DNA from 4 places in the Mesorhizobium sp. M8A.F.Ca.ET.202.01.1.1 genome. Region 1 is predicted to be linked to each of the others. Evidence: riboswitches for the same ligand, from Rfam matches in the RefSeq annotation. Region 1 holds a riboswitch; each other region holds the start of a gene.

The links. A riboswitch is a leader RNA that binds a small molecule or an ion and turns the genes downstream of it on or off. The one in region 1 is predicted to bind thiamine pyrophosphate.
Region 2: another riboswitch for thiamine pyrophosphate. It lies ahead of thiC (phosphomethylpyrimidine synthase ThiC); the one in region 1 lies ahead of thiC (phosphomethylpyrimidine synthase ThiC).
Region 3: another riboswitch for thiamine pyrophosphate. It lies ahead of EN845_RS28875 (YkoF family thiamine/hydroxymethylpyrimidine-binding protein); the one in region 1 lies ahead of thiC (phosphomethylpyrimidine synthase ThiC).
Region 4: another riboswitch for thiamine pyrophosphate. It lies ahead of thiB (thiamine ABC transporter substrate binding subunit); the one in region 1 lies ahead of thiC (phosphomethylpyrimidine synthase ThiC).

Annotation. Positions count from the first base shown of each region.
Region 1 is NZ_SRUN01000017.1:80,892-88,321, forward strand. Features, by position in the region: gene EN845_RS29450 (hydroxymethylpyrimidine/phosphomethylpyrimidine kinase) at 1-559, opposite strand, end outside; gene EN845_RS29455 (thiamine phosphate synthase) at 550-1,155, opposite strand; gene EN845_RS29460 (thiazole synthase) at 1,152-1,925, opposite strand; gene thiS (sulfur carrier protein ThiS) at 1,927-2,124, opposite strand; gene thiO (glycine oxidase ThiO) at 2,093-3,094, opposite strand; gene thiC (phosphomethylpyrimidine synthase ThiC) at 3,091-4,926, opposite strand; TPP riboswitch at 5,030-5,146, opposite strand; gene EN845_RS29485 (hypothetical protein) at 5,464-5,727, opposite strand; gene EN845_RS29490 (metallophosphoesterase) at 6,219-7,430, shown strand, end outside.
Region 2 is NZ_SRUN01000002.1:427,841-435,270, forward strand. Features, by position in the region: gene EN845_RS06750 (thiazole synthase) at 1-27, opposite strand, end outside; gene thiS (sulfur carrier protein ThiS) at 29-229, opposite strand; gene thiO (glycine oxidase ThiO) at 198-1,199, opposite strand; gene thiC (phosphomethylpyrimidine synthase ThiC) at 1,196-3,031, opposite strand; TPP riboswitch at 3,137-3,253, opposite strand; gene panD (aspartate 1-decarboxylase) at 3,362-3,814, opposite strand; partial or broken gene EN845_RS36015 (biotin synthase) at 3,930-4,031, opposite strand; gene nadC (carboxylating nicotinate-nucleotide diphosphorylase) at 4,180-5,046, opposite strand; gene EN845_RS06785 (L-aspartate oxidase) at 5,046-6,587, opposite strand; gene nadA (quinolinate synthase NadA) at 6,584-7,430, opposite strand, start outside.
Region 3 is NZ_SRUN01000016.1:111,056-118,485, forward strand. Features, by position in the region: gene EN845_RS28855 (isoprenylcysteine carboxylmethyltransferase family protein) at 1-358, opposite strand, end outside; gene EN845_RS28860 (ABC transporter substrate-binding protein) at 397-1,413, opposite strand; gene EN845_RS28865 (ABC transporter ATP-binding protein) at 1,406-2,173, opposite strand; gene EN845_RS28870 (ABC transporter permease) at 2,170-2,988, opposite strand; gene EN845_RS28875 (YkoF family thiamine/hydroxymethylpyrimidine-binding protein) at 3,032-3,640, opposite strand; TPP riboswitch at 3,631-3,744, opposite strand; gene EN845_RS35580 (hypothetical protein) at 3,739-3,996, shown strand; gene EN845_RS28880 (formyltransferase family protein) at 4,054-4,869, opposite strand; gene msrA (peptide-methionine (S)-S-oxide reductase MsrA) at 5,439-5,957, opposite strand; gene EN845_RS28895 (glycosyltransferase family 39 protein) at 6,134-7,430, opposite strand, start outside.
Region 4 is NZ_SRUN01000007.1:128,210-135,639, reverse strand. Features, by position in the region: gene EN845_RS17035 (M48 family metalloprotease) at 1-1,005, opposite strand, end outside; gene thiQ (thiamine ABC transporter ATP-binding protein) at 1,238-2,014, opposite strand; gene thiP (thiamine/thiamine pyrophosphate ABC transporter permease) at 2,007-3,626, opposite strand; gene thiB (thiamine ABC transporter substrate binding subunit) at 3,851-4,849, opposite strand; TPP riboswitch at 4,893-5,007, opposite strand; gene EN845_RS17010 (thiamine diphosphokinase) at 5,094-5,738, shown strand; gene EN845_RS17005 (ABC-F family ATP-binding cassette domain-containing protein) at 5,740-7,430, shown strand, end outside.

The DNA of each region.
Region 1 (7,430 bases):
GGGGACCCGACGCGTGCCCACCCTTGATCAGCAGGGCCTGAGGGCCGACGGCCTGCAGTCTTTGTCCTTGTTGGAGCGCACCGTCCTCATCCGAAGCCGGTTCGGAACCAGTAAGGAGCGCCAGTTCAGGAAGGTTGGGCGTGACAATGCAGCAAAGCGGCATCAAATCGCGCTTCATGGCAGCGATAGCGCCTGCTTCCAGAAGTGCGCGGCCTGAGGTGGAGGCCAGCACAGGGTCGAGTACTGCCGGCACTTGCGGAAATTTGCGCAGCACTGCGGCAACGGCAACAATGATCTTGGCAGTCGCCAGCATGCCGATCTTGATTGTGGCTACGTCGTTGGCCTGTAGCGCGGCACACATCTGATTGGCCACCATGCTGGGTGGCGAATGATGGATTTCGATCACGGCGTCGTGCGTTTGCACCGTTAGCGCTGTGACGGCGAGACAGGTGCGCACGCCAACGGCAGAGATCGTCTCGATGTCGCGTGCTATTCCAGCACCCCCGCTGGAATCTGATCCGCCAACGACAAGCACATGCGGTTCTCGTCTCATCGCCATCGGTCCGTCTTTTCGATCCATTCTCGCGTGCGCGCTTCGGCGTCGAAGCTCAACGTGATGTCCGTGACCACTGCGGCGCTGTTGGCGCCGGCCTCAAAGACGCCGTCGAGGCGGTCGGGGTTGAGGCCGCCGATGGCGACCAATGGGATCGGCGCCACCCGCCGCTTCCACTCGCTGATCCGCTCTAGCCCTTGCGGTGCCCACTTCATTTTCTTCAAAGTGGTGGGATAGATCGGACCGAGCGCGACATAGTCGGGCTCGGCAAACATGGCCGTTTCCAGCTCGACATGATCATGCGTGCTCAATCCGAGCCTGACGCCCGCTGCCCGTATCCTCGAGAGGTCGGCCGTTTGCAAATCCTCCTGGCCCAGATGCACGAAATCGCAGCCTTCCTCGATTGCCAGGCGCCAATAATCATTGATGATGAGCTGGCTTTTTTGTTGGACACACCAGGCCTTCGACTTGCGGATCTCCGCGCGCAGCCCGGTTTCATCCATGGTTTTGATGCGAAGCTGAATCAGCTTGACGCCGAGCGGCGCCAACCTTTCGATCCAGGCGGCGCTGTCGACGATCAGGTAGAAGGGATCGAGCTTCATGAAAAAACGGCCCTGCCGACCATCGGTGTCGATGGCACGGCGACGTCGCGCGGTTCGAGCATTCCCGAACTGAACGCCTCACGACCGGCGTCGACCGCCTTACCGAAAGCACGCGCCATGCCGACCGGATCTGCCGCCTTGGCGACCGCTGTGTTCAGGAGCACGGCGTCAAAGCCGAGTTCCATGACGGTGGCCGCGTGCGACGGCCGTCCGAGCCCCGCATCCACAATCAGCGGGACGCCAGGGAAATATCCGCGCATCGAGCGCAGCGCCGTCATGTTGACCGGTCCCAAGGCGGAACCGATCGGTGCGCACCACGGCATCAGGACCTTGCAGCCCGCTTCCAGCAGCCGCTCGGCGACAACGAGATCGTCGGTGGTATAGGGGAATACCGCAAAGCCGTCCTCGCACAGGATGCGGGCGGCTTCAACCAGACCGAACACATCCGGCTGTAGCGTGTCGTGATTGCCGATCACTTCGAGCTTGATCCAGTTGGTGCCGAAGACCTCGCGCGCCATTTTCGCGGTGGTGACGGCTTCCTTGACGGAGAGGCAGCCGGCGGTATTGGGCAGGGTTCTGGCGCCCAGCGAGCGGATCAACGACCAGAATTGTTCGCCGGCCCTACCGCCCGCCATCTCACGCCGCAACGAGACGGTCACCACCGACGTGCCCGATGCCTTGACTGCATCGGCAAGGATGGCCGGCGAAGGATACTGAGCCGTGCCGAGAAGCAGGCGCGACGAAAGCTCGGTTCCATAAAGCTCCAACATGCTAGCCGCCCTGCATGGGCGAGAGGATTTCGATCCGGTCGCCGTCGCTCAACTGGAACTCCGCGCGGTTGGCTTTGTGCACGAGGTCGCTGTTGACGGCGGTGGCGAGCCAATCGCCCTCATAGTCGAGCGCGGCAAGCAACTCGGCCAGCGTGGTGGCGGCAATCTCACGCGCCTCGCCGTTGACCATCAGTTTCATGAGCATGCTCCTTGGTTCTGTCTTGACTGAAAACCAGGTCGGCAGCCTGGCGCGCCATGGCGGGGGCGAGGAGAAAACCGTGACGATAAAGACCGTTGATCGCGATGATCTCACCGTCTGTTTCGACGCGTGGCAAATTGTCGGGAAATGCCGGACGGACACCCACACCGGTTTCAACGATCTCGGCCTCACCAAAGGCCGGATGGAGGGCATGGGCGGCGCCCAGCAGCTCCATCATGGAACGCGCCGTCACCGGTCCGGCGCTCTGGCTTTCAATCATCGTCGCTCCGATCATGAAACAGTGATCGGTGCGCGGCACGGCATAAAGCGGAAAGCGTGGATGAAGCAAACGGACCGGCCGCGACAGCGAGACATCAGGCGTGCGAAGGATCAGCATTTCGCCGCGAACACCGCGCAGCCTGTCATCGGCCGCTGCCATTCCCATGCAGTCTATCTGACGGGCGAATCCCGAAACAGGCCGGGCGTCGCAGCCGAAGTGGAATTTGACACCCATGGTCGCAAGCTTGTCATGAAGTGCCGCCATCGCCGGGCGTGGGTCGAGGTGAGCCTCGTCGGGGAAGAGCAATCCACGCCGGAAGCGGCCGGCGAGGTCGGGTTCCAGGAGCGCAATTTCGTTTTCATCGACGCGCCGATGCCCTGACGTGCGACTGGCGAACCGGTCAAGCTCACCGGCATCACGCGGCGCGGCCACGACCAATGTCCCGGCCCGTGTCACCTGACCCGACAGCACCGCATCCCACCAGTCGGCAGCATCGCGTCCGAGATCCAGCACCGGCTGCTCCGCGCTTTCGCGCTCGCACCATGGCGCCAGCATGCCGCCGGCGAACCACGACGCGTTGCCACCAAGGCCATGCCGCATCTCGGCGACGGTGACCGTCGCGCCGCGGGCGGCGAGTTCGAAAGCGACGGTGAGGCCGGCAACGCCGGCCCCTTTGACGAGCACCCTCATGATGGTTTGGGAGCCTCTGGCACGACCGGTACGCCAGTCTCGTCCGCCTGCATGTAGAGATCGCCGCCCTCCCGGTATTTTGCCGCCATTGCCGCCATGCCTTCCTTCTGGGCCTCGGCACGGATGTCGTGGGAAATGCGCATGGAGCAGAATTTCGGCCCGCACATCGAACAAAAATGTGCCAGCTTGTGCGCCTCCTTGGGCAAGGTCTGGTCGTGGAAGGACCGTGCGGTTTCGGGGTCGAGCGACAGGTTGAACTGGTCCTCCCAGCGGAACTCGAAGCGCGCGCGCGAAAGGGCATCATCCCTGGTTTTCGCTGCCGGATGGCCCTTCGCCAGATCGGCTGCATGGGCGGCTATCTTGTAGGTGATCACGCCAATCTTGACGTCGTTGCGGTCGGGAAGGCCGAGATGCTCTTTCGGCGTGACGTAGCAAAGCATTGCGGTGCCGAACCAGCCTATCATGGCGGCACCTATCCCTGAGGTGATGTGGTCATAGCCCGGCGCGATGTCGGTCGTCAGCGGCCCCAACGTGTAGAACGGCGCCTCACCGCACACTGCGAGCTGCTTGTCCATGTTCTGCTTGATCTTGTGCATGGGGACATGGCCCGGGCCTTCGATCATCACCTGGCAGTCCTTTGCCCAGGCAATCTTGGTGAGTTCTCCAAGTGTTTCCAGTTCGGCGAATTGCGCCGCGTCGTTCGCATCGGCGATTGAACCGGGACGAAGGCCGTCGCCGAGCGAGAAGGAGACGTCATAGGCTCTGGCGATGTCGCAGATCTCCTCGAAATGCTCGTAGAGGAAGCTCTCCCGGTGATGGTGCAGGCACCATTTGGCCATGATCGAGCCGCCGCGCGAGACGATGCCCGTGACCCGGTCGACGGTCAGCGGGATGTAGTGCAGCCGCACGCCGGCGTGGATGGTGAAATAGTCGACGCCTTGCTCGGCCTGCTCGATCAGCGTGTCGCGGTAGACCTCCCAGTTCAGATCCTCGGCGATGCCGTTGACCTTTTCCAGCGCCTGATAGAGCGGCACCGTACCGATCGGCACCGGCGCATTGCGCACGATCCAGTCGCGGATGTTGTGGATGTTGCGGCCGGTCGACAGGTCCATCACCGTGTCCGCGCCCCAGCGGATAGCCCAGACCATTTTTTCGACCTCTTCGGCCATCGACGATGTGACAGCCGAGTTACCGATGTTGGCGTTGATCTTGACCAGAAAATTGCGACCGATGATCATCGGCTCGCTCTCGGGATGATTGATGTTGGCGGGAATGATTGCGCGCCCGCGCGCCACCTCGTCGCGCACGAATTCGGGTGTGACGAAATCTGGGATCGCCGCGCCGAAGGCTTCGCCGTCGCGTTGCAGCTTGCCGCGCATCACCTCGCGGCCGAGATTCTCGCGGATGGCTACGAACTCCATTTCTGGCGTGATGATGCCGGCGCGCGCATAGGCAAGTTGGGTCACCGCCTTGCCCTGCTTGGCCTTGAGCGGCCGATTGCGTATCGGAAATTCCGGTGTCAGGCGCTCGCCGGTGGCGAATCCATTGTCTTCCGGCCGGACGTGGCGGCCGTCATAGGCTTCGACATCGCCACGCGCCGTGACCCATTCGTGGCGAAGCCGGGCAAGGCCTTTTTCGATGCTGGTTTCGACTGATGGATCGGTGTAGGGGCCGGACGGATCGTAGACGGTGACGGGCGGTTCGCCGGCCGTCGGATGGACGGAAATCTCGCGCATCGGCACCCTGATCTGCGGGTAGAGGACGCCGGGCTTGTGGATTTTCCGCGAGGCGGGCAGTGGTCCCGTCGATACGGCGGGGGTGAGGGCATTCATCGTGAGGCTCCTTTGCTCATGCATTGGAGACCCAGTTCTGTGCCGGAAGGATGAAAAGACGCTTCTGTAGACCTGCTGCAACAGGACCTCGGGCGTAAACTCCCGCAAAGCGCTTGCACCGTCCCTACGCCAGTATGAACTGGATCAGGTTCAACGGGTCACTGCGCCGCGAAAGCCAGCAGTATCTCAGCCCCTTGCCGGGACTCCCCTGGTGAATGCCTTAGGTTGAACGGGCTGACGCTATCTTGTCAAGCGCATTCGGGCGCCTTCGGCCGGTGGCGACGACCGGCGGCCAGCCGGGCGGAGAGCTCGCGCATGCATCGGGGACAAGTCACGCCCCGTAGACCGGGGCTGAATGGCCAAAGCCTCATTCGCTTCGTGAAGGATGGAGAAACTGTATTGGCCATGTGCGCGTATCGACCAAGTAGCTCAGGCGGTCACGGATGTGGTTATTCTGGTCGAAGGTGACGAACGGCCTTGGGGGTCACCTCCTTTAGGATTCAGAGGTTGGAAGACGGCTTCTCGCGATCACGGCCATCAGGAAATACCTGTCTTCGGCTCAACCTCGACATGGCGTCCGATCGACCGCAGATATACAGCTATCTCGTTCATGAGATGATCGCGTTCGCCGTAGATTTCAGCAATCCTACGCAGCTGTGGCTCGACGGCCCTCCGTTGCGCTGGCGTGAAATCAGCATCGCCAAAGACGTATCCCAAGTTGCCAATCGCGCAAATTTTGCAGCCGGCGTCCACAACTGCTTGTACGAATGCCGGAATGTCTTTTTCTTGCATGGTCTTCATGTCGAACCTCTCGTGAATGGCGTGCTTGCGCCCCAATCTGCCTTTTCAGCGTGTCCTCTGGGCGGCGCAAGCCCTGAGCGTGACTGTGCACGGGCAACCTCGACTATCCCATCTGCCACGCTCTTTAGAATCGGTGGGGTCTGGTGATCGCAGGCTGGGCCACTCAAAAGCCTGCAAGAAGAAAGTCATGGCGACCATTGCTCAAGATCGCAAGGGTGCGTGCAAGACCTTCCGTTGGCAGTCATGCACGCTCGCTCAGAGATAGTCCGGCCGCGGAAATTCTCCCTTATTCGTAAGAAAGCTCATTGAGCAACTGGGCATTGAGCAACTGGGTCTCACGTCACGGGTCTCGTGTGCTTCACAGCCGAAAAATAGCCGCCGTGGCAATTCTCGAAAAGTGCAGGCTACCTCGTTAAGGACACTGCGGATGATCGTTCGCGCTTGGCAAAAGCGAACGGATTAGTCTATGGCTCTCGGCAGGGGGGCGAGTTATGCGGCGGGTGCGAATCCTTCAAGTAGGCGATATTCACTATCCGGACTGGCATCCTTCCTCTAGCAACATCGATGCCAAGGATAGCAAGTTCGCTCCGAAAATAACGCAGAAGCTACGCGCGTCTTCGCTGCGTGCCGTCTTGACGAAACTTCGGCGGCTGACGACTTCGAAGCCCTTGGATACGATCGCCTTCATGGGGGATTTCACGAGCCGTGGCGACAAGACCTTCATTGCTTCGGCATTCCAGCATTTCACGTTGCTCTGCCGCGCACAGGGACGCAGTTCAAAGGCGCTTCCGTTGATATTCGTACCGGGAAATCACGATGTGAACCGTGATGACGCGCGCGAACTTGGACCGACTGAGAAATTCAGCGAAATGGCGAGTTTAGCCGCCCGCTTGGGTTGGCAGACCGTTCCCGTGGACCAACCCGTGCACTTCAGACTTCCGACAGGATCCGCAGGCGCAAACTTCATCCTCGTCAACACAGCGATAGGCAGTTGGGAGCTTCAAAACCTTCCCGCGTTCCTTCGTGATCGTCTCGAGGCACTCAGTCCTTCTACAGAGCCTGTAGATCTCGGCTCGCCGGACATCTCGGGACATTCGCCCGCGACACCTCCCAGCGATCCAGACAAGGAGGCGTCCGACGACGAGTATTACGGTCAGATGGACACGCCATACATCTCGCGTGAGATGCTTGCAGGCCTACAGGAATTGCTCCAGCAGCCCGACATGCGTTACGGCATCATGATCGGCCATCACAATCTGCTGCCACAAAAGACTCCGCGCATTACGCCATACGCGGAGATGCTCAACAGCGGATTTGTCAGAACTCAGCTGCTGCAGGGCAACAAGCCTATCGTCTACCTGCATGGACACATACATGCTGATCCGGTCGAGATCGTCAACGATCCAAGGTTTCCGGACGGCAAATTGATCTGCATCTCAGCACCAGAGATACAGTCAGGTTTCAATGAGCTCGTCTTCTTCACGACCGATCAGGGAGAGCTCGTCGGCATCCGACTTATACCCTACCGCACCAATGTCGCCGACGGGACGGTCATGGAAGGCGAACATTGCTTTATTTCGACCATGTCCAACGGCAAGGCCTTTCTGAACAACGACACGTTTGACCTGCTGCGCCGACTGCGCGACCATGCCACCAGGCGCGGGAATGGGTTACTCTTCTGGGACGAGATCACTGAGATTGCT
Region 2 (7,430 bases), on a different contig from region 1:
AAGCGTCGTCCCCAGAAGGTCGAACATGCTAGCCTCCCTGCATGGGCGAGAGGATTTCAATCCGGTCGCCTTCGTTCAAGCAGAACGCCGTCCGGCTGGCTTTGTGCACCAGGTCGCTGTTGACGGCGGTGGCGAGCCAGTCGCCCTCATAGTCGAGCGCGGCAAGCAATTCGGCTAGCGTGGTGGCGGTGGCAACCTCACGCGCTTCGCCGTTGACGGTCAGTTTCATGAGCAAGCTCCTTGGTTCTGTCCTGGCTGAAAACCAGGTCGGCGGCCTGGCGCGCCATGGCGGGGGCGAGGAGAAAACCGTGTCGATAAAGCCCGTTGATCGCGATGATCCCGCCGTTCGTTTCGACCCGCGGCAGATTGTCGGCAAAGGCCGGACGAACGCCGACACCGGTTTCGACGATCTCGGCCTCGCCAAAGGCCGGGTGGAGGGCATAGGCGGCACTCAGCAGCTCCATCATCGAACGTGCCGTCACCGGACCGGCGGACTGGCTTTCAACCATTGTCGCGCCGATCATGAAACGGTGGTCGGCGCGCGGCACCGCATAGAGTGGAAAGCGCGGATGCAGCAGCCTGACCGGGCGAGACAGCGAGATATCAGGCGCGCGCAGGATCAGCATTTCGCCGCGAACGCCGCGCAGCCTGTCATCGGCTGCTGCCATTCCCGTGCAGTCGATCCAACGATCGAAACCGGAAATCCGCCTGATATCGACATCGAACTGGAATTCGACACCCATGGCCGACAACCTGTCATGGAGTGCCGCCATCGCCCGGCGCGGGTCGAGATGGGCTTCGTCGGGGAACAGCAGCCCGCGGCGAAAGCGGCCGGCAAGGTCGGGCTCCAGGAACGCGATTTCATCTCCGTCGACACGCCGATGCCCCCACGTGCGACTGGCGAACCGGTCAAGCTCACCGGCATCTCGCGGCATGGCCACGACCAGTGTTCCGGCCCGTGTCACCTGATCCGGCAGTGCCGCATCCCACCAGTCGGCGGCGACGCGTCCGAGATCCAGCACCGGCTGCTCGGCGCTTTCACGCTCGCACCATGGCGCCAGCATGCCGCCGGCGAACCACGAGGCATTGCCGCCAAGGGTCTGCCGGATCTCAGCGACTGTGACCGTCGCGCCGCGGGCGGCGAGTTCGAAGGCGGCGGTGAGGCCGGCGACGCCGGCCCCTTTGACCAACACCCTCATGATGGCTCCGGCGCCTCTGGCATGAGCGCTACGCCGGTCTCGTCAGCCGGCATGTAGAGATCGCCGCCCTCGCGGTATTTCGCCGCCATCGCCGCCATGCCTTCCTTCTGGGCTTCGGCGCGGATGTCGTGGGAGATACGCATGGAGCAGAATTTCGGCCCGCACATCGAGCAGAAATGCGCCAGCTTGTGCGCCTCCTTGGGCAAGGTCTGGTCGTGGAAGGACCGCGCGGTTTCGGGGTCGAGCGACAGGTTGAACTGGTCTTCCCAGCGGAACTCGAAGCGCGCGCGGGAAAGGGCATCATCCCTGACTTTCGCTGCCGGATGGCCCTTCGCCAGATCGGCGGCATGGGCGGCGATTTTGTAGGTGATCACGCCAATCTTGACGTCGTTGCGATCGGGAAGGCCGAGATGCTCCTTGGGCGTGACATAGCAGAGCATGGCGGTGCCGAACCAGCCGATCATGGCAGCACCAATGCCTGAGGTGATATGGTCATAGCCCGGCGCAATGTCGGTCGTCAGTGGTCCAAGCGTATAGAAGGGCGCCTCGCCGCAGACAGCGAGCTGCTTGTCCATATTCTCCTTGATCTTGTGCATCGGCACATGGCCGGGACCTTCGATCATCACCTGGCAATCCTTGGCCCAGGCGATCTGCGTCAATTCGCCGAGCGTTTCCAGCTCGGCGAATTGCGCCGCATCATTGGCATCGGCGATCGAGCCCGGACGAAGGCCGTCGCCGAGCGAGAAGGATACGTCATAGGCGCGGCAGATGTCGCAGATCTCCTCGAAATGCTCATAGAGGAAGCTTTCCCGGTGATGGTGCAGGCACCATTTGGCCATGATCGAGCCACCGCGCGAGACGATGCCCGTGACCCGGTCGACGGTCAGCGGGATGTAATGCAGCCGCACACCGGCATGGATGGTGAAATAGTCGACGCCTTGTTCGGCCTGCTCGATCAGCGTGTCGCGGTACACCTCCCAGGTCAGGTCCTCGGCGATGCCGCCGACCTTCTCGAGCGCCTGGTAAAGCGGCACCGTGCCGATCGGCACCGGTGAATTGCGCAGGATCCAGTCGCGAATGTTGTGGATGTTGCGGCCGGTCGACAGGTCCATCACCGTATCGGCGCCCCAGCGGATCGCCCAGACCATTTTTTCGACCTCTTCGGCCATCGAGGAAGTGACAGCGGAATTGCCGATATTGGCGTTGATCTTGACGAGGAAATTGCGCCCGATGATCATCGGTTCGCTCTCTGGGTGGTTGATGTTGGCTGGAATGATCGCCCGCCCGTGCGCCACCTCGTCGCGTACGAATTCCGGCGTGACGAAATCGGGAATAGCCGCGCCGAAGCTTTCACCGTCGCGTTGCAGCTTGCCGCGGGCGATTTCCCGGCCGAGGTTTTCGCGGATGGCGACGAACTCCATCTCGGGCGTGATGATGCCGGCGCGCGCATAGGCAAGCTGTGTCACCGCCTTGCCGGCCCTGGCCCTTAGCGGCCGGTTGCGAATGGGAAATTCCGGCGTCAGGCGCTCACCCGTGACGAAGCCATTGTCTTCCGGCCGCACATGGCGGCCGTCATAGGCTTCGACATCGCCCCGCGCCGTGATCCATTCGTGGCGAGGCCGGGCGAGGCCCTTTTCGATGCTGGTTTCGACAGTCTGGTCGGTATAGGGGCCGGACGGATCGTAGACGGTGATGGGCGGCTCGCCCGCTGTCGGATGGACGGAGATTTCGCGCATCGGCACTTTGATGTGCGGATGGAGGACGCCGGGCTTGTGGATTTTCCGTGAGGCAGGCAGCGGTCCCGTTGAGACGGCTGGGGTTAGGGCATTCATCTTGAGGCTCCTTTGCTCATGCATTGGAGACCCAGTTCTGTGCCGGAAGGATGAAAAGACGCTTTGGTCGACCTGCTTGAAAACAGGTCTTCGGGCGTAAACTCCCGCAAAGCGCTTGCACCGTCCCTACGCCAGTATGAACTGGATCAGGTTCAACGGGTCACTGCGCCGCGATAGCCAGCAGTATCTCAGCCCCTTGCCGGGACTCCCCTGGTGAATGTTTTCGAATTGACCGAGCCGACACTGCTTTGTCAAGCGCATTTCCACCTGCGGCGGTGATCGGCGACTAATGAAACCCCGCGCAAAGCACGGGCAAATCTCGAGAGGAAGTCACGCGCCGGAGACCAGCGCAGGAATGGCCAAAGGCTCATTCGCCTCGTCAAGGATCGAGAAACTGTAACGCCCATGTGCGTCAAGATCGACGGAGTAGCTCAGGCGATCGAGTATGTGATTGTCCTGGTCGAAGGTGATGATCCGCGGCTTCAACGAGGTGATATTCGCTTCGTCCAGGTATATGGAGTTGCAAACAATGATCTGGTCGTCTGGCTGGCAGGTGCGGGCAGCCGCACCATTGAGGATGCAGCATCGTGAGCCGCGCTCGCCGAAAATGACATAGGTCGAAATCCGCGCACCGGAATTCTTGTTCCAAATCTCCACAAATTCCATCGGCAGGATCCCGGCTGCTTCGCAGTGGTCAGGGTCCAGCGTTATCGATCCATGGTAGTTGAGGTTCGCTTCGGTGACGTAGATGCCGTGCAGCTTGCCAGCGACTAGTTTTCGCAATGGTCCTGTTTCCTATCATCATGGATGAATCGTCCCGCCATCCTCTGGGTGGCCGGGTTACCCCGCTAGATTCCGACGACGAGGGCGCCGCCGCTGAGACCAGCGCCCGCCGCCGCCTGTTGGGATCGAAATTCCGGCGGTGAACGGTTTGCGCTTGAAACAGCAGGTCGTTGAAAGGCGCGTCATGCAGCGCCCGAGCAGCTTCCACGGTCCACATCCGGTGGCCGTCGAAGGATTGAGCTTCACGCATGGTTTTTCCGAAATCGCTGCGTGCATTTCCATCCTGTTCCCCTTGCATTGGGCGACCTAGGCACCTTTGAACTTGGCGGGCTGGGTCGAAAAAGCGTCCGGTCGACCGCCGATTGTCAGGCCCGACGGACAAATTTCGCGGAGTCGAGCCCGATATCGAGGATTGGCGCGCTGTGGGTCAACCAGCCGATGGAGATCAGGTCGACACCGGTCGCGGAGACGGCTGGAGCCGTCGCCGGCGTTATCCTGCCCGACGCCTCGGTAATCGCCTGGCCGGCAACCATCGCCACTGCTTGGCGCAATTCGTCGACAGACATGTTGTCGAGCAGGACGGCGTCTGGGGCGAGGGCCATAGCCTCTTCTAACTGGGCTAGCGTATCGACCTCGACTTCGATCTTGACTAGGTGGCCGACGCTGCATCGCGCGCGCTCGATTGCCATGCGAATTCCGCCAGCGATGGCGATGTGGTTGTCCTTAATCAGGATGGCGTCGTCGAGACCGAAACGATGATTGGAGCCGCCACCGGCGCGCACGGCATATTTTTCGACCGCTCGCAATCCAGGCGTCGTCTTGCGCGTGCAGACGATTCTTGCGCCGTGGCCGCGGACCGCCGCGACGATCAATGCCGTCGCGGTGGCGATACCGCTCAGATGGCACAGAAAATTGAGCGCCGTCCGTTCCGCGGTGAGTATGGCCCGGGCCGGACCGCTGACCGATGCGATGGTCTCACCTTGCGCGATGTTGCTGCCGTCCGCTCGCTCCACTGTCATCTCGACATCCTGGTCGATCAACCTGAAAGCGAGCATCGCCAGGTCGAGACCGGCTATAGTTCCGGCCTCGCGCGCAGTCAGCACCGTTGTCGCATGATGGTCCTTCGGTACGATGGCATCAGTGGTCAAATCACCGGCCTTGCCAAGGTCCTCGAGCAGAGCTGCCCGCACCAGAGGCTCGAGCATGATCGTTGGAAGGGGGGATAGGTTCATCAAGCGACGCTTTCGAGCATTGGAGAGTTGCCGAGTTCCCGCGCCGCAAACATGGCCGCGTCGAGCCTGATTTCGGAGCGGCGGGCGACGGCCGCTTGATGGGGAAAGTCGTTCCGGTAGTGAGCGCCACGGCTTTCGCGGCGCAGCAAGGCGGCAACCGCGATCATCAGCCCTACGGCGGCGGGATCGGACGCTGTGTCGTGCCGATGCAACAGCAGCAACAAGGCGCGCGCAGCCTCTTTCAAACCTTCGCCATCCCGCGTGACGCCAAGGGCATGTGACAGGAGAGGGCGCACAGGCCTCGGATCCGGCGCGGGCAGGTTAGCTGCCATCGCTGGCTTCCCACCGCCGTCCGGTGCACCAGCGACGCTTTCGGCAACCCAGCGCGCGCAAACGACGGCCTCGGTCAGCGAGTTGCTGGCGAGCCGGTTGGCGCCGTGCAGCCCGGTCGACGCGACTTCGCCGCATGCCCAAAGTCCAGGAACCGATGTTCGCCCGGCCAGATCCACGGCGACACCACCCATGTGGTAATGCTGGGCCGGCCGGATGGGAATGAGGTCTCGCGCCGGATCGATGCCGGCCTTGCCGCAGGCTGATGCGATTGTCAGAAATTGCTGCGCGAACATCGTGCCTGGCTTCTCGCGGACGTCGAGGAAGACGCGATGGCCGTCGGCAAGATGTCGCCAGACGGCGCGCGCGACGATGTCGCGCGGTGCGAGTTCCGCCCCGAGCAGGCCATCGAGGAAGCGCCGCCCTGTTTCGTCGACGATTGTTGCACCTTCTCCGCGAACCGCCTCGCTGATGAGCGGCATCGGACGGCCGGGCCCGTCAAGCGCGGTCGGGTGGAACTGAATGAACTCCAGATCGGCAAGGACGGCACCCGCGCGCGCCGCAAGCGCCAGACCCTGTCCGCAGCTGCCCAGTGGGTTGGTTGAGTCGCGGAACAGGCCGCCGATGCCGCCCGTGGCGAGAACGGCCCGTCCCGTGGCAAAGAACACCGGACCTGTCGGACCGCTCGCCACAACACCGGCGATTCTGCCGTCCTCGACGGCCAGCCGGCGTGCTTCGACTCCTTCCACGACAAGAACCGAAGGCGTGGAGCGCACGGCCGCGATCAGGGCGCGCATCACCTCCCTTCCGCTGCCGTCACCTCCGGCATGAACGATGCGCCGCCTGCTATGCGCGGCTTCCAGCCCGAGACGCAGAACTCCTGCAGATGTGCGATCGAAGCGAGCCCCAAGGCGCGTCAGATCCTCGATCGCCGCGGGCGCGGCGTACACGATGCGCCTTGCTGTATCCGCATCGCAAAGGCCGTCCCCTGCGGCGAGCGTGTCGGCAAGATGGAGCGCCGGTTCATCATCGCCGCCCAGGCTGGCGGCCAGCCCGCCCTGCGCCCACGCACTCGACGCCTCCGCGCCAAGCGGCGATCTCGACAGGAGCAGCACCGGCTCAGGCGCCATGTGCAGCGCGGTCATCAGCCCGGCTATGCCGCCGCCGATGATGACCGGCCGGCGGGCGAGATCGCGAACGTCCATGCTCATACCGCCAGCATCCGCTCGACGGCCAGCCGCGCACGCCCTGCAATCTCCGATTCGATGGTTACGACATGGCGGTTCTGTTCGAGCGCAGTACGGATGTTGGCGAGCGTTATCCGCTTCATGTGCGGGCAGAGGTTGCAAGGCCGGATGAACTCGACTTCGGGATGCTCCACCGCAACGTTGTCGCTCATCGAACATTCGGTCATCAGCACGACCCGCGCTGGCTTTTGTCTTCCGACATAGTCGGACATGGCGGCCGTCGAGCCGGAAAAATCGGCTACGGCCACCACTTCGGGCGGACATTCGGGATGCGCGAGCACCGTCACGCCCGGATGGCTTTCGCGCAATTCCCTGATGTCGGCCGGCGTGAAGCGCTCATGCACCTCGCAATGTCCCGACCAGGCGATGATCTCCACGTCGGTCTGGGCGGCTATATTCCGGGCGAGATATTCGTCCGGCAACATGATCACCCGAGGAACACCCAGGGACTCGACGACGGCCTTCGCGTTGCCCGAGGTGCAGCAGATGTCGGACTCGGCCTTCACCTCGGCCGACGTGTTGACATAGGTGACGACAGGCACGCCGGGACAGCGTAGCCGTAGCAGGCGGATGTCCTCGGCGGTGATGGAGCCCGCCAGCGAACAGCCTGCCCGTAGGTCGGGAATGAGCACCGTCTTTTGCGGGTTGAGCAGCTTCGCCGTTTCGGCCATAAAATGCACGCCAGCCAGCACAATGACATCCGCTTCGACCGCCATCGCCTTGCGGGCAAGCGCCAGGCTGTCGCCGACGATGTCGGCAACGCAGTGGAAGATCTCAGGCGTCTGGTAGTTGTGCGCCAGGATAACG
Region 3 (7,430 bases), on a different contig from region 1:
CCACCAGCGCGGTGTTGAGCCGGGTCGGATCCTCGAGAAGCTGATAGACGCCGCGATAGACGAACAGCCCCGCGCACAGCAGCGCACAGGCGCGAAAGAAGCCTTCGCGCAAGTCGAGCATGATCTCGTGCTTGCGCGCCGCCGACAAAAGCCTTTTGTCTGGCGCACGCGAAAGCGCTTCACTTTTTGACATTAGCAAGGCAAGCATCCCGATGATCCCTCGGGGGCGACCTTTGCACGTAACCATTGCCGTGCCGTTAACCGAGAAGATCAGATCGGCATCAAACCGGGTCGAAGGTGAAGGCCGTAGCCGCGGTTTTGTCGGGCTGCGACCTAGCGACATCCTCGCCTCCAGCATCGGACGATACGACCTTTTCGCAGTCTCAGCGTCGGCACCTATCTGAGGTACCCATTGCTGAAATATCCCACGAAATCCGGACGTTGCGCGACAACCTTGCCATCGGCATCATGCAGGATACCCGCGGCGAGGAGGTAGGAGCCGATCGCTTCCATCTTGGCGGGATCCATGATGCCGATAGTGCCGTCTTGCCCGCGCAGATAGTGCCCGTCGATCAGTGCCTTCAGCGAAGTCTGGATCAACGCCGGATTGGTGAGGGCATCCTTGTTGGCGGCGATCAGCAGCGTCGCGGCTTCCTCTGGATGATCCACCGCGAACTGATAGCCGCGCCGCGTTGCCTGGATGAAGGACGACGCCAGTTGGGGATTTGACTGGAGAAACGCTTCGCTCGAAGAGATGAGCGTCGTGTGCTCGTCGGGAACGCCATAGTCGGCATAGACGAAGCTGCGTTGCTTGACGCCCTTGAGCTCGGCTTCGACGCCCTCCCAGGTCGACACTTCGAGGGTGAAGTCGACCGAACCGTTGGCGAGCGCCTCATAGGCGGAAGTGCCGAGCGTCACCGTCTCGAAATCGCCCTTGCCGCCATCATGCCGGATGATGGTCGAGATCAGTGCGTTTTCCCAGGCGCTGCCGAAACCGCCATAGGTCAGGCCATCCAGATCCTTCGGGCTCTTCATCTCGCTGCGCGCCGCATTGAACACCAGCCGACCAGTTTCGGACTGCACGACGGCATAGACGGCCTTCAAGTCGGCGCCGGCGGTCTTCTGGGTGAACAGGCTGATGGTGCCGCTGATGCCGAAATCGGCGACGCGGTTGGCGACAAGCGTGCCGGCGCCGGTGTCGCTGTAAGGCACGATATCGACCTCCAGACCGGCCTCGCGATAAAAACCCTTTTCGCGCGCGACGAACAGCCCGATGTGGTTGGTGTTGACCGTCCAGTCCAGCGCGACAGTGACTTTTTGCGTTGCCGCGAAGGAGCGGCTCGATCCGGTGGCCAGCGGTACGCTAGCGGCAAGGGTGAGCAGCAGAGCCTGCCTTCGCGTCAAGTCAGTCATGGTCATGTCCTTTGGTTGGCTGGAGGTTGAGCAGAATGTCGAGGATCTCGGCCTCGAGTGCCCCGGCCTGCCGTGTGGCGGCGCTGGTCGGATCGCGCGGGCGCGGCAGTGGCACCTGGATCTCGCGCACGACACGGGCAGGCCGGGCCGACAGCACATAGATGCGGTCTGACAGGAACACGGCTTCGCGCACGTCATGGGTGATCAGCAACGCCGTCCATCGATGGTGCCGCCACATCTGTTCGAGCCAGCGCTGCATGGCCGCGCGCGTCAGTGCATCGAGCGCGCCGAACGGCTCGTCGAGCAGCAACATGTCGCGTTCCTGCACGACAGTACGCAGCAGCGCCGCGCGCTGCCGCATGCCGCCTGAAAGCTGCGCCGGAAAATGCCGCTCGAAGCCGGCAAGCCCAAACTCGGCAAACAGCGGCGCGACACGCGTCCGCGCCGCCTTGCGGCCGAGGCCCTGCACCTCGAGCCCGAGCGTCGTGTTATCGAGGATGCGCCGCCACGGCATCAGCGCGTCCCGCTGCGGCATGAAGGCGAAATGCCTGCCATGATCGTCGAGCGGCGCGCCGTCGAAAAACATCTCACCCTCGCCATGCTCGGCGCCGGTCAGAAGCTGGAACAGCGTCGACTTGCCGGCACCCGAAGGCCCAAGGATCGAGACGAATTCGCCGGCATCCACGCGCAGCGAAATGTCGGCGAGCACTTCGAGCCCGCCAAAGGCCTTGCGCATATGCCGCAATTCGAGCCGGCTCATGCTTGCGGGCCTTTTCGGGCGGCTTGCCTGCCAGCGGCTCTTTCCCAGGGCATGGCAAGTCGTTGCAGCACCACCGTCAGCCCGAACAGGACGAGGGTAAGGGCGGCGCTGACGCCGACGGCGGCGAGCACCAGGTCGGGACGGAAATTGTTTTTGGCGTTGAGCATGTAGATGCCCAGCCCTTTGGCCGCGCCCGCATATTCGGCGAAGATGGCGCCGACGACGGCATAGGTGATGGAGATCCTGAGGCCAGCGAAGAAATAAGGCAGCGCCGAAGGCAACCGTGCCAGGATGAAGACCCGCCAGCGCCCTGCTCCCATGGCGCGCAGCATCTGCCCGATCTCGACCTCGGTAGCCTCGTAGCCCTGCACCAGGGCCACCAGCATCGGGAAGAAGGTGACCAGTGCCACCAGCATGATCTTGGGCGTCAGCCCGAAACCGAACCACAGCACCACCAATGGCGCGATGGCGACCAGCGGCAAGGTCTGGCTGACTATGAAGACAGGAAACAGCGCGCGCCGCAAAGGCTGGAAGAAGTCGACCAGCATCGACAGCGCGAAGGCGGCGCTGAGCGAGCAGGCAAAACCGATCAGCGTGGCGCGGATGGTGGGAATGGCGTTGTCGAGCAGCGCGTCACGATTGAGCATCGCCTGTTCGAAGACGCGCGAGGGTGCCGGCAGAACCGTCGGCTTGATGCCGGAATGGTTTGCGTAGAGTTCCCACGCCACGAGCACCAGGCCGATCGATATCACGGCCGGCGCTGCCTGGGCGAGGAAGCCCGCGAGCTGACGCGGGTTGAATGACGATGAAGCCACGAGAGGATGACCTTGACGGCGTTCGCGCGTCGGCGCGAACGGTTCAGACGGCAGTGGGACTGTTGGCCGAAACCGTGACGTCGAGGGTTACGTGGCCGGCGCCCGGTCCGAAGCGGCAGAAGGCTTCGTCGAGCGCCGAGAAGATCGCGCCAGCATCGCCGCGCAGCTTGGTGCAGAAATTCTTGGAGCGATCATAGACGCCAGACTGCTTCAGGAAATCGATGCAGCCATAGATCTCGTCCATATGGTCGTCCGTGCCCATCACATAGAGCGAGAACTGCGCCGCCGCTGGCTGCCCAGTGGCGGGCGCGCCGCGCACGGCGGAAATGGCGGCTTGCTTGCGCGGGCCGAGTGGCCCGGCAGGTCCGCCAAACGTGTCGGAGCGGCAGATCGGATCGTCCGGCTCACCTGGGCAACCACGCGAAATGGTCGCCGACAGCACGCAATGCTTACCGCTGCCAGACGCAGCCACGAAAAGGTCGCGCAGCGCCGGGAATAGCACCTCGGGGGGCCCGACCAGCAAGGTCGAGATGTCGTCGGTCTCGATCCTGAGCTTGTCGCGATACGGATCGAGCACGCCGAGCGCACCCAGGATGACGCCGACAAAATCGTCGGCCATGGGATATAGGGAAACCTGTGCGCCTGAAAACATCGCCCGCCTCGCTCCGCTGGTATTACCCAGATCAGCTTCTAGGGTCTGTGGGCTTGCCGCCCCCGTCTCAGCCCCGACCGTACGGAGCACCCCTGTGGATGGCGGCGTTAAAGCACCATTCGATCGGTTGGGGAAGCTGTTTTTTCAGCAAGCTGCGCCAAAAGCATTGCGCCAGCGCAGGCGCAACCGGGTGTTGCGGCCCGGAAATTTGTCTCGATCCGGGCGCAGCCAACAGCCCGACCATCACGCCGGGCGACATGAAATTCCAACGCGGACCAGAATTGCCCGACCAGCACGCGGACGGATGCCAATGGCAGGGCGACCGCGCCGACCGTGAACGACAAGAACTGCGGTAAGTAGTTTTCGCAGCAGGAAAAGCGCGGACGCAAGTTCCGCCATGCGCATTGGCTTCACTATCCGCCACGACCGGCCGGCGGTACCTCTGGCGCCGATTCGCTGGCTACTTTGCCATACACTCTTATTTCGGGGCACGGTTTTCCGGCTTTTGGCCGTGCGAATGCGGTGTGCATTTTCATCAGCCGTTTGAGCAGGCGGCCATAGGTGAGGTATCGAACCCGGCCATTGGCAAGATCGAACTCCACCCTCCCCCATCGCCTGACCGGACCTTTTCCAGTTGGCGGACCCAGTCGCGCGATCTGAAAGGCCAACCGAACCTCGCGGCCGGCAACGTCCAGATAGATACCGGGATTGCCGCCCAGGACGTGCCACAATCGGGCAACGTGCTCGATCGACATGTCGGATGAAATCGCCATGTGGTTCCGCTCAAGTCGCGCCCAGACGAAATCACCGGTTGGCTGCCGCGTCCCGGACACCAAATCCTTGCAATAGGCTGGCGCCACCTCGCGCACCAACGCGCGCATCGCGGTCGCCACGCTGTCGGCCACATCCCGCCGCGTTGCCCAGTGTGCTTCGCAGAACGGCACCTGTCCGAGGATGTCACCGTCATCGAAATTGGCGGACATCTTGTGCAATGTCACGCCGCCATGGACGGCATGCTGGCCGTCCGCGACCAGGCGATGGAGAGGATGCGGACCCCGGTAGTTGGGCAGCAGCGCTGGATGAAAATTAAGCCCGCCCTTGGGAAAGAGGCCGAGCAGTTGTTGCGGGATCAGGGTCGGGAAAGCGTAGCAGATCAGTACATCCGCGGCGACGTCAGGCAATTGCCGGCCAAGCTCGTCCCAGTCGTAAGGCCGGCCGAATTCGATCAACTTTACCGGCGTGTTGCCGAGATAGCGCCTGAGCAGAAGCTGGCGCCTCAGCCGGCGTCGAAAATTGCCAATGCTGAAGCCTCTGGATGGGCGCTGAAAGCCAGGCACGATGATCGCGCCAATACGGTTTCCCGCCTCGATCCAGCCGGAAAGCAGAGGCCCGGTGTAAGCAGAAACATCCAGGATGAAAACTGCATTGAGCTGCCGGGCGCCGGCCACAGGCTCGAAAGAAATCATCTTTTCAGATCCGGCGGGGCAAGACATCGCCCGGCAATCCGAGCACCGTAACGAACCGGTCCAGTCACTACCAAAAGACCGGCCGAGCCGTCAGCCTGGTTTGGGAGAAAGCGGTCCTGCCGCGGCGACACTTGAGAGCCTTTCCCGCTTCACCAACACAGGTTTTTCGTAGAGTTTCCTCATGCTCCCCCTGAAATCAATCAACCCGCGCAGTTGGTCAGCAGTGCCGCGGACTGTCAACCGCCGGGCGGGGCTGACAGCCGCTATTGATATGGCCTCGCGGCAATCGGCGGGCGCTTAAACCCACTGCCGCAAAGACTGATCCGCGAGCCTTATGAAACGGCCTTTTCACGAACCGGCAGTTTCCAATCCGGCCTGACGAAATGGCAGGTGTAGCCGTTCGGATACTTCTCCAGATAATCCTGGTGCTCGGGCTCGGCCTCCCAGAACGCTCCGGCTGGAGCGAGCTCGGTGACAACCTTGCCGGGCCACAGGCCAGAGGCATCGACATCGGCGATGGTGTCCTCCGCCACACGCTTCTGCTCCTCACTGGTGTAGTAGATTGCCGAGCGATAGCTCATGCCGACATCGTTGCCCTGGCGGTTGCGCGTCGTCGGATCGTGGATCTGGAAGAAGAATTCCAGAAGCTGGCGGAAGCTGATTTTCGCCGGATCGAAGCTGATCTCGATGGCTTCGGCATGCGTGCCATGATTGCGATAGGTGGCATTCGGCACGTCGCCGCCGCTGTAGCCGACACGCGTGGCGAGGACGCCCGGCATGCGCCGGATCAGATCCTGCATGCCCCAGAAACAGCCGCCGGCAAGCACTGCACGTTCGCTCGAAGTCGCCATGTAACGTCTCCTCAAAAGGCAATTCCGGGAAAACTGTAGCGGCGTTCCCCGGGGAATTGCGCGACAACAAATTTGGATAGTCCCATAAATGGGCATTGTCGCCTGCTTCGTCCAGTCGGACGAGCGGGCCATTCGGCTATACCGGTGAAAGGCGCCCCCTAAGGAACGGGGAAACCTTAGATGCGCGGATGCCGAGTCCGGCTGCTGGCGGCGACCGGCAGATATCGGATACCAGGCGGAATGGCCGCAAAACTGATCGCCACAGGCGGCGCCTCGCGCGACCAGTTGAAAAGAACGGTCTTGACCGGAACGTTGTCCAACCATGCCCGCAGCTGCGACGGCACGTGAGGACCCGACCAAACCATCAGCATGCCATGGTCGCGCAACCGCTGCCTCGTGATCCAGGGTGCGAACCGCATATCGAGATCGGTGAAGATCGACGGCTTGTCATAGGCGTTGAGGCCCGCCAGCATGGCAAGATTGGTATCGCCGCCGACAATGTCGAGCCGGCCGGGCACCGCGGCGTGCCACACCGCCTCGGCCTCGTCCGAGATCGGCCGCGCCGGCCAGCAGACGGCGTCCATCCGCCCGCGCACATTGCAATCCGTCCAGCGGATGGCCGCATAGGCCCCCGACATGGCCACGATGCAGATGAAGGCGCAGATCGCCAACCTTCGCATCTCGGGGGCACCGAGCCGGTGACCGAGAAAGGCGAGCGCGACGACGCCGACGAGATTGTACATCGGCGCGCCCCAGGCCTCGCCGGTGCCGGTGAACAAAGAGGCGACCATGATCAGCGTCGCCGGCCCAAGTCCCATCCAGGTGAGATAGACCAGCTTACCGCGCTCGACGGGGTCCTGCGGAGCCGACGTACGCCGCAGCAGCCCTGATATCGCCAGCACCAGGAGGAAGCCGGAAAACCCGGCCAGCTGGACACCGATATAGTAGAGGCGCGCACGGTGCTCGGTTACCCAGGCATCGCGGCCGGCGAAATAGGTCAACGGCAGGAAATCGATGCGGTAGAGTGCGATGGCCAACGGCGCGGCGACCGCGAGACAAACGGCCAGGCCAAGCCACGGCCAGGGCGTCGCCAGCCGACTGCGCGCGCGCGCGTCGGACAGCAGCCAGAGAGCGCCGAAGGCAAGCAGCAGGCCGGTGGAAAACTTGGCATAAAGCCCGACGCCCGACACCAGTCCGAGCGCCAGCCACCAGCCTGGCCCGCCACCGCGGCCGGCGCGCCACAGCAGCCAGCAGATCGCGGCCCAGAACGGCATTTGCGCATAGTCGTGATTGAATTGCGGCGTCGGCCAGCCGAAGAAATAGACCGATGGCATCAAAAGCACGGCGGCCAGCGCGCGGCGTTGTCCGAGCATGTCGCGGGCCAGCAGATAGACCAGGACGAACGTGGCCGAGATCGTCAGTTGGGCCAGCAGATATTGCGGCCAGCGGAACGATCCGGTCAGGAGATGGCTG
Region 4 (7,430 bases), on a different contig from region 1:
GAAGCGGATTGCTATGTCGCCAGGACCGGTCGCCGTCACCGCTGCCGCCGAATTGTCGATGATGAAACCGTCCGGCACCGTGAACGACACGCCGAGGCCCGGATGCAGGAAGGTCTCGCCGCGCACATAGCCTTCTTCCGGCGTGTCGCCGTAGAGTAGGCCGTCTATGCCGGCGAGGAAGGAATCACGGTCGCGCGTGCCGAAGCCTGGCGCGCCGAACTGGCGGGCGTGGCGCTGTGCCAGATCGATGCGCTGCGGCGTGTTGGGGTGCGTCGCAAGGAAGTCGAGGCTGGCGTCCGTGGCGCCGCTGATCGAGCGGAAATCGGTGTAGGCCGACATCGACTGCAGGAAGCGGCCGGCGGCATAGGGATCGTAGCCGGCTTCGCCGATCGACTTGATGCCGATGGCGTCCGCCTCCAGTTCCTGGTTGCGCGAGAACTGCGCCAGCCTGAGCTTGCCGCGGATCAGTGCTGCCTTGGCGGTCGGGCTGTCGCCGAGCACATCCGAGACGACCTTGGTCGCCAGGCCCTCCTCGGCCTCCAACTGCTGGCGCTGCAGGCCATGATTGGCGGTGACGTGTCCCATTTCATGCGCGATGACAGCGGCGAGCTCGGACGAATCATTGGCCAGCGCCAGGAGGCCGCGCGTTATGTAGAGATAGCCGCCCGGCAGTGCGAAGGCGTTGACGTTGGGCGAATTGAGGATGGTGATGCGATAGGTCTGGGTCGGGTTGGCCGACACCACGGTCAAATTGCCGACCACCTTGGCGACCATGCGCTCGAGCTTGGGATCGGAATATTCGCCACCATAGGTCGCCAGGATGCGCGGATGCTGCGCCTTGGCGAGTTCGGCAAGCTTGTTGTTGGCGGCGACATTGTCCACCGTGATCGGCTTGTCGGATGGCTGGAAGCCGGATTCCTGGACCTCCGGAGGCGTGAACATCTGGCAGCTCGCCAGCGCCACGGCAAAGCCAGCCAGCGCCAAGAAGCGCGCCAGCGGGTTCATTCGTAGCCTGTCAACGCCGATCGCCAGAATGGCTTCCTTTCAGGTCCTTGCGCATGATCATGCAATGCGCAAAACAAACTGCTACAGCGTCCGTCACGCGCCCCTCGGGCCGGGCAGCAGATGCTGTAGGCAAATCACGGCCAGTGCCGGACCGGTATCGAGCGGACCTAGCCACACTACTCCAGTCATGGCAAGCAAGCGCCACATCGCCTCGGGCCGGTTTGAGCGTAAATTATGTCCGCTTCCGGGCAATATCTCGTGATAAGGCATCCCCGGCACCCGCACCGATATAGCGCCGGAACGCCTCCGGACCAGCCCCGGCAAAGAAATCGTCCGCCGTGCCTGTGGCGGCGACGGCGCCATTGTCCAGAAACACCACCTTCTGGCCGATGCGGCGGGCATCCTGCGGCTGGTGCGTGACGAACAGCACCGTCATGCCACGCTCGGCATGAAGGCCAGCAACCAGGTCGAGCATGTCGTCGCGCAAGGCGGGCCCAAGCGAGGCGAAGGGTTCGTCGAGCAGCAGCACCGGGCGGTCACGCACCAGCACGCGAGCCAGGGCGACGCGCTGGCGCTCACCGCCCGAAAGTTCGCGCGGCAGCCGCTTCTCCTTGCCGGCAAGACCGGTGCGCGCAAGGGCGCCCGCGATATCGGCGTGGTCGGTATCGGTCAGCCGCAACGATGGCGAACGGCCGAGCCCGACATTCTGCTCGACGGAAAGATGCGCGAAAAGATTGTTCTCCTGAAACACCATCGACACCGGACGCACGGCCGGCGGCTCACCACGGACATCGCCCCCGCCGATCAGCACGCGGCCGGATCTCGGCATCTCGAATCCGGCCACCAGATTGAGCAGCGTCGACTTTCCCGAACCGCTTGGCCCCATGATGGCAGTGATTTGCGTCGCGGTGAACTCGACATCGAAAGCGAACAATGCCTCGCCATAACTGAACGAGACCTTGTCCAGCCGTACCGGAACCCCTTTGCCGTCAGCCGCACCGTCAGACATCGCGGGCCATCCCCTTTCCCAGCCGGTCCGCTGCCAGCACCAGTACCAGGCAGACAAGGCCCAGCAACAACGCCAGGCCGGCGGCGTCCTGGGTGCGGTAGCTGCCCATGCGCGCCAGGAGAAGGTAGGGCAAGGTCTGTACGGAATCACTGCCGAACAGGGCGATGACGCCGAGATCGCCAAGCGACAGCGCCATGGCGAAGGCGAAGGCGGTGGCGAGCGGCCGCCGCAGCGACGGCCAGTCGACCAGCTTCAGCCTTGCCCAGCCGGAAATGCCGAGCTGTGCGCAGAGCCGTTCGTGGCGCTCGATTGCCGCATCATAGGCGGGGCGGATGGCGCGCAGCGCGAAAGGCATCGCCATGACAGCGTTGACGGTGACGACCATGAGCGGGGCGATGGCAAAGACGTCGCCGACGTGGCGCAACAGAAGGAACCAACCGGCGCCGACGACGATCGGCGGCACGACCAGCACAAAGCCGGCGCCGGTATCGGTGGCGTGTTCGAGCAGTGTCATTGGGCCGGAGCGGCGGTTCGATGCCAGCGCCCGCCGCGCCATTGTCAATGCCAACGAGAGCATCACCGAAAGCAGCGCCGAAAGGAAGCCGAGCACGGCGCTGGTGAGTGTCGCCTGCCGGACAGCGGTCTCGCCGGCCAGCCGGTCGAGATCGGCGCTCAATCCGGCGATCACGGTCGCCGCCATCGGTCCCGCGACGACCAGCAGCGCCAATCCGATGAGCAAGGCATTCAGTGTGGCTTCGGTGCCGTTGACGGAGAGATAGCGGCGCGGCGCGACCGGCAGGTTGGTGTCGCCGACGACATTGGCGCCGAGCCGCGTCAGCGCCAGCACCACGATGAAGGTCAAGGCGATCTGCAGCAATGTCAGCGCGACAGCCCTCGCGGGATCGAAATCGAAGCGCAAGGCCTGATAGATGCCGACTTCGAGCGTCGTCGCGGCCGGCCCGCCGCCAAGCGTCAGCACGATGGTGAAGGATGTGATGCAGAGCATGAAGACGAGCCCGGCGACGCCGGGCATGGCGGCGCGCAGTGTTGGCCATTCGATCAACCGGAACGCCGGCCGCGCCGCCATGCCGAGCTGGCTCGCCAGCCGCCACTGGTCGGAGGGGATGGTCTGCAGCGCCTCGAGGAACAGGCGGGTGGCCAGCGGCAGGTTGAAGAAGACATGGGCGACGAGAATGCCGGAGAGGCCGTAGATGCCCGGCCAGCCCTGGCCGCCAACCCAGTTGAACAGGCCGGCGAAATAGCCGGCACGGCCATAAAGCGCCAGAATGCCGAGCGCCGCGACGATCGCCGGCAGCGCCAACGGCACGGCGAAGAGCTGCAGAATGAAGGCGCGGCCGAAGAACCGTGGATGCCGCGACAGCGCCCGCGCCACGAACAGGGCCGGCCCGACGGAGAGCAGCGTTGACAGGGCCGCCTGCCAGAGTGTGAAGCGCACGACGCGCAACAGATAAGGGTCGAAGGCCACCCAGGCGCCGGAGAGATCGTGTGCGCCTTCGACAAGCAGCCCGGCAAACGCGCCGCCGATCAAGAGCGCGATCGCCGCCAGCGCTACGCTGCCGGCGGTAATGCGGGGATCAGACGCGGGTTGCACGAAAGGCCTTTAACGTGCGTCGCGTTCCTTCGCGCCCCCCTCTGTCCTGCCGGACATCTCCCCCACGAGGGGGGAGATTAGCAGCTCCGGCGCCCAGCTCATTCCTGCAATGTTGGCGATTGGCGAAATCGCCGATGACAGCCAATCTCCCCCCAAGCGGGGGAGATGTCCGGCAGGACAGAGGGGGGCGCCGTAAAGCATTCATCTTCGGATCATACAGCCAACTACTTGCTCATCACCGCCAGCCATTCATCCACCCAGGTCTTGCGGTTGGCCGCGACCTCCTCCGGACTGAACAGCAGGGTCTTGGTCGGCTTGACCAGTTTGTCGAAGGCCGGGTTGAGCGGCTTGTCGGTCTTGCCGGCCGGGAACATCCAGTTGGTCTCGGGGATGGCGTCCTGGAATTTCGGTCCGGTCATGAAGGCCATGAATTTTTCCGCCAGCGGGTTCTTGGCTCCGGTCGTGGTGATGCCGGCGACCTCGATCTGCAGATACTCGCCCTCTTCGAAAGACGCCGCCTGGTAACGCTCGGTGTTCTCGGCGACCATGTGGTAGGCCGGGGAGGTGGTGTAGGAAAGCACCATCGGCGCCTCGCCCTTGGTGAACAGGCCATAGGCCTCGCTCCAGCCCGGCGTCACGGTCAGCACCTTGGTCTTGAGCTTGGCCCAGGCCTCCGGCGCCTTATCGCCATAGACCGACTTCACCCAGAGCAGCAGGCCGAGACCGGGCGTCGAGGTGCGCGGGTCCTGGATGACGATCTTGTCGTCGGCGCTGCCCTCGACCAGCTCCTTCAAGCTTTTCGGCGGCGACTTCAGCTTTTGCGTATCGTAGACGACGGCGAAATAGCCGTAGTCGAAGGGAACAAAAGTATCGTCGCTCCAGCCGCCCGGCACGTTGACATCGCTCACCGCGCCATGCGGCGCGAACAGGCCGGAGGCCTTGGCATCGGCGGTGAGATTGGTGTCGAGGCCGAGCACGATGTCGGCCTTGGTCGAAGCGCCTTCCAGCTTGACGCGGTTGAGCAGCGCCACGCCGTCGGCGACCGAGACGAACTCGACATCGCAGCCGCATTCGGCCTCGAATTCCTTCTTCACCACGGGGCCTGGACCCCAGTCGGCGGTGAAGCTCTCATAGGTGTAGACCGTGAGCTTGTCCTTGGCCAAGGCCGGCCCGGACAGCGTCACCGCCGTGGCTGCGATGAGAGAATATAAAAACGTGCGCATCGGCGCCTCCTTCGTTTGCGTTGAAAGGAATTGAGGCGTCGGACTGTCCGAAACGTCTAATCCCTCCGCCGGTACAAACCGGATCAGGTTCAGCGGGTTGGCGAGACTGCCTCTCAGCCGGCCCGCGAAATTCGCGTCCGGCACCCCGTTAGAGCGTTTCGACACATAGGCCCGGCGGGTGGGACACGCAAGTGGGAGTTTGCCGCCTTCCGTTTCCCGTGCCGGGCTGGTAAGGCGACGGGATATGAGCACATTCACCATCCTGCTTGGCGGCGATCTCCTCCGCACGCCCCGGCTCGACCGCCAGGTCGAAGGCTCGCGCGTGATCGCCGCCGACGCCGGCATCGGTCATGCGCGGATGCTGGGCCTCGTGCCGGAATTGTGGGTCGGTGATTTCGATTCGGTTCCGGCCGATCTGCCCGCCCATCTCGCCGCCGTGCCCCAGCAAACCTTCCCGACGGAAAAGGACAAGACCGACGGCGAACTGGCAATCGCGGCCGCACTGGAGCGTGGAGCGACCCGCCTTGTGCTGGCGGGCGCCTTCGGCGGCAAGCGCGCCGATCACGCCTTTCTGCATCTGGCGCTTGGCCTGCGGCTGGCCGAGGCCGGAACGGATGTGCTTTTGACCAGCGGCGCCCAGGAGGGTGTCCCCTTGCTCAACGGCAGGGCCAGCTTCGATTATGCCGACGGCACGCTATTTTCTATTCTCGGCTTTTCCGAACTCTCCGGCCTGACCGTCACCGGCGCCAAATGGCCGCTCGACAAGGTCGAGGTGGCTTTCGGATCGTCGCTGACCATTTCCAACGAGGTCAAGGGCCGCCTCGACATCGCGCTCGGCCACGGCCGCGCGCTGCTGCTTGCCCATCCCTATCCATTGCCCGAAAGCTGACATGGCCCCGCCCCTTCTCAATCTCGACGGGATAAGACTGACTTTTGGCGGCACGCCGCTGCTCGATGGCGCCGCCCTGACCGCGTCGGCCGGCGACAAGATCGCGCTGGTCGGCCGCAACGGGTCCGGCAAGTCGACGCTGCTCAAGATCGCCGCCGGCCTGATCGAACCGCAGGACGGCGAGGTGTTCCGCCAGCCTTCGGCAACGGTGCGTTACCTGCCCCAGATGCCCGACATGGACGGCTTTGCCAATGTGCGGGCCTATGTCGAGGCCGGACTCGGCCCGGCCGACGATCCCTACCGCGCCAGCTATCTGATGGAGCATCTCGGCCTGTCAGGCGAGGAGCGGCCGGCAGACCTGTCCGGCGGCGAGGCCAGGCGCGCCGCCCTTGCCCGCGTCATGGCGCCGGAGCCCGACATCCTGCTTCTTGATGAGCCGACTAACCATCTTGATCTGTCGGTGATCGAATGGCTGGAAGAGGAACTCGTCCGGACTTCCTCGGCGCTCATCGTGATCTCGCACGACCGCCGCTTCCTCGAGCGTGTGTCGCGTGCCACCGTCTGGCTCGACCGTGGCCAGACCCGCCGGTTGGACAAGGGCTTTGGCCATTTCGAGGAATGGCGCGACCTCGTGCTGGAGGAGGAAGAGCGCGAGCAGCACAAGCTCGGCCGCCAGATCGTGCGCGAGGAGCACTGGCTGCGCTACGGCGTGACGGCACGGCGCAAGCGCAACATGCGACGTCTCGGCGAACTGCAGACCATGCGCCAGCGCTTTCGCGGCCATCGCGGCGCCGAGGGCACCGCGACAATGGTGGCCAGCGACGCGGCCGAATCCGGCAAGCTGGTGATCGAGGCGAAAAACATAGAGAAGAGCTTTGGCGACCTCACCGTCGTCAAGGGGTTCTCGACCCGCATCCAGCGCGGTGACCGCGTCGGCCTCGTCGGACCGAACGGCGCCGGCAAGACGACGCTTCTGAAGATGCTGACCGGCGAATTGGCGCCGGACGCTGGTTCGATACGGCTCGGCACGAATCTGGAGATCGCCACGCTCGACCAGAAGCGCGAGGCGGTCGACCCGCAGGAGACGCTGGCGCAATATCTCACCGACGGGCGCGGCGAGAACCTGGTCATCAATGGCGAGCAGCGCCATGTCGTCTCCTACATGAAGGATTTTCTGTTCAAGCCGGAGCAGGCGCGCACGCCGGTGCGCGAGCTGTCCGGCGGCGAGCGGGCGCGGCTGATCCTGGCGCGCGTGCTGGCGCGCCCGGCGAACCTGCTGGTACTTGATGAGCCGACCAACGATCTCGACATGGAGACGCTGGAACTGCTGCAGGAACTGGTCGCCGGGTTCGCCGGCACCGTCATCCTGGTCAGCCACGATCGCGATTTCCTCGACCGCACCGTCACCAGCGTCATCGCGCCGGACGGTGGTGGCCGCTGGATTGAATATGCCGGCGGCTATTCCGACATGCTGGCGCAGCGCGGCGGCACCCGGCTCGACGACCGCAAGGCGCGCGCCAAGGCCGACGCCGGCGACGCGCCGACCACCAAGGCAGAACCTGCCGTAGCAAAAGGGCCGGCCAAAAAACTGTCGTTCAAGCAGAAGTTCGCGCTGGACTCCTTGCCCAAGAAGATCGAGGCCGTGACAGCGTCGATCTCGCGGCTGGAAAACAACATCTCCGACCCGGCCTA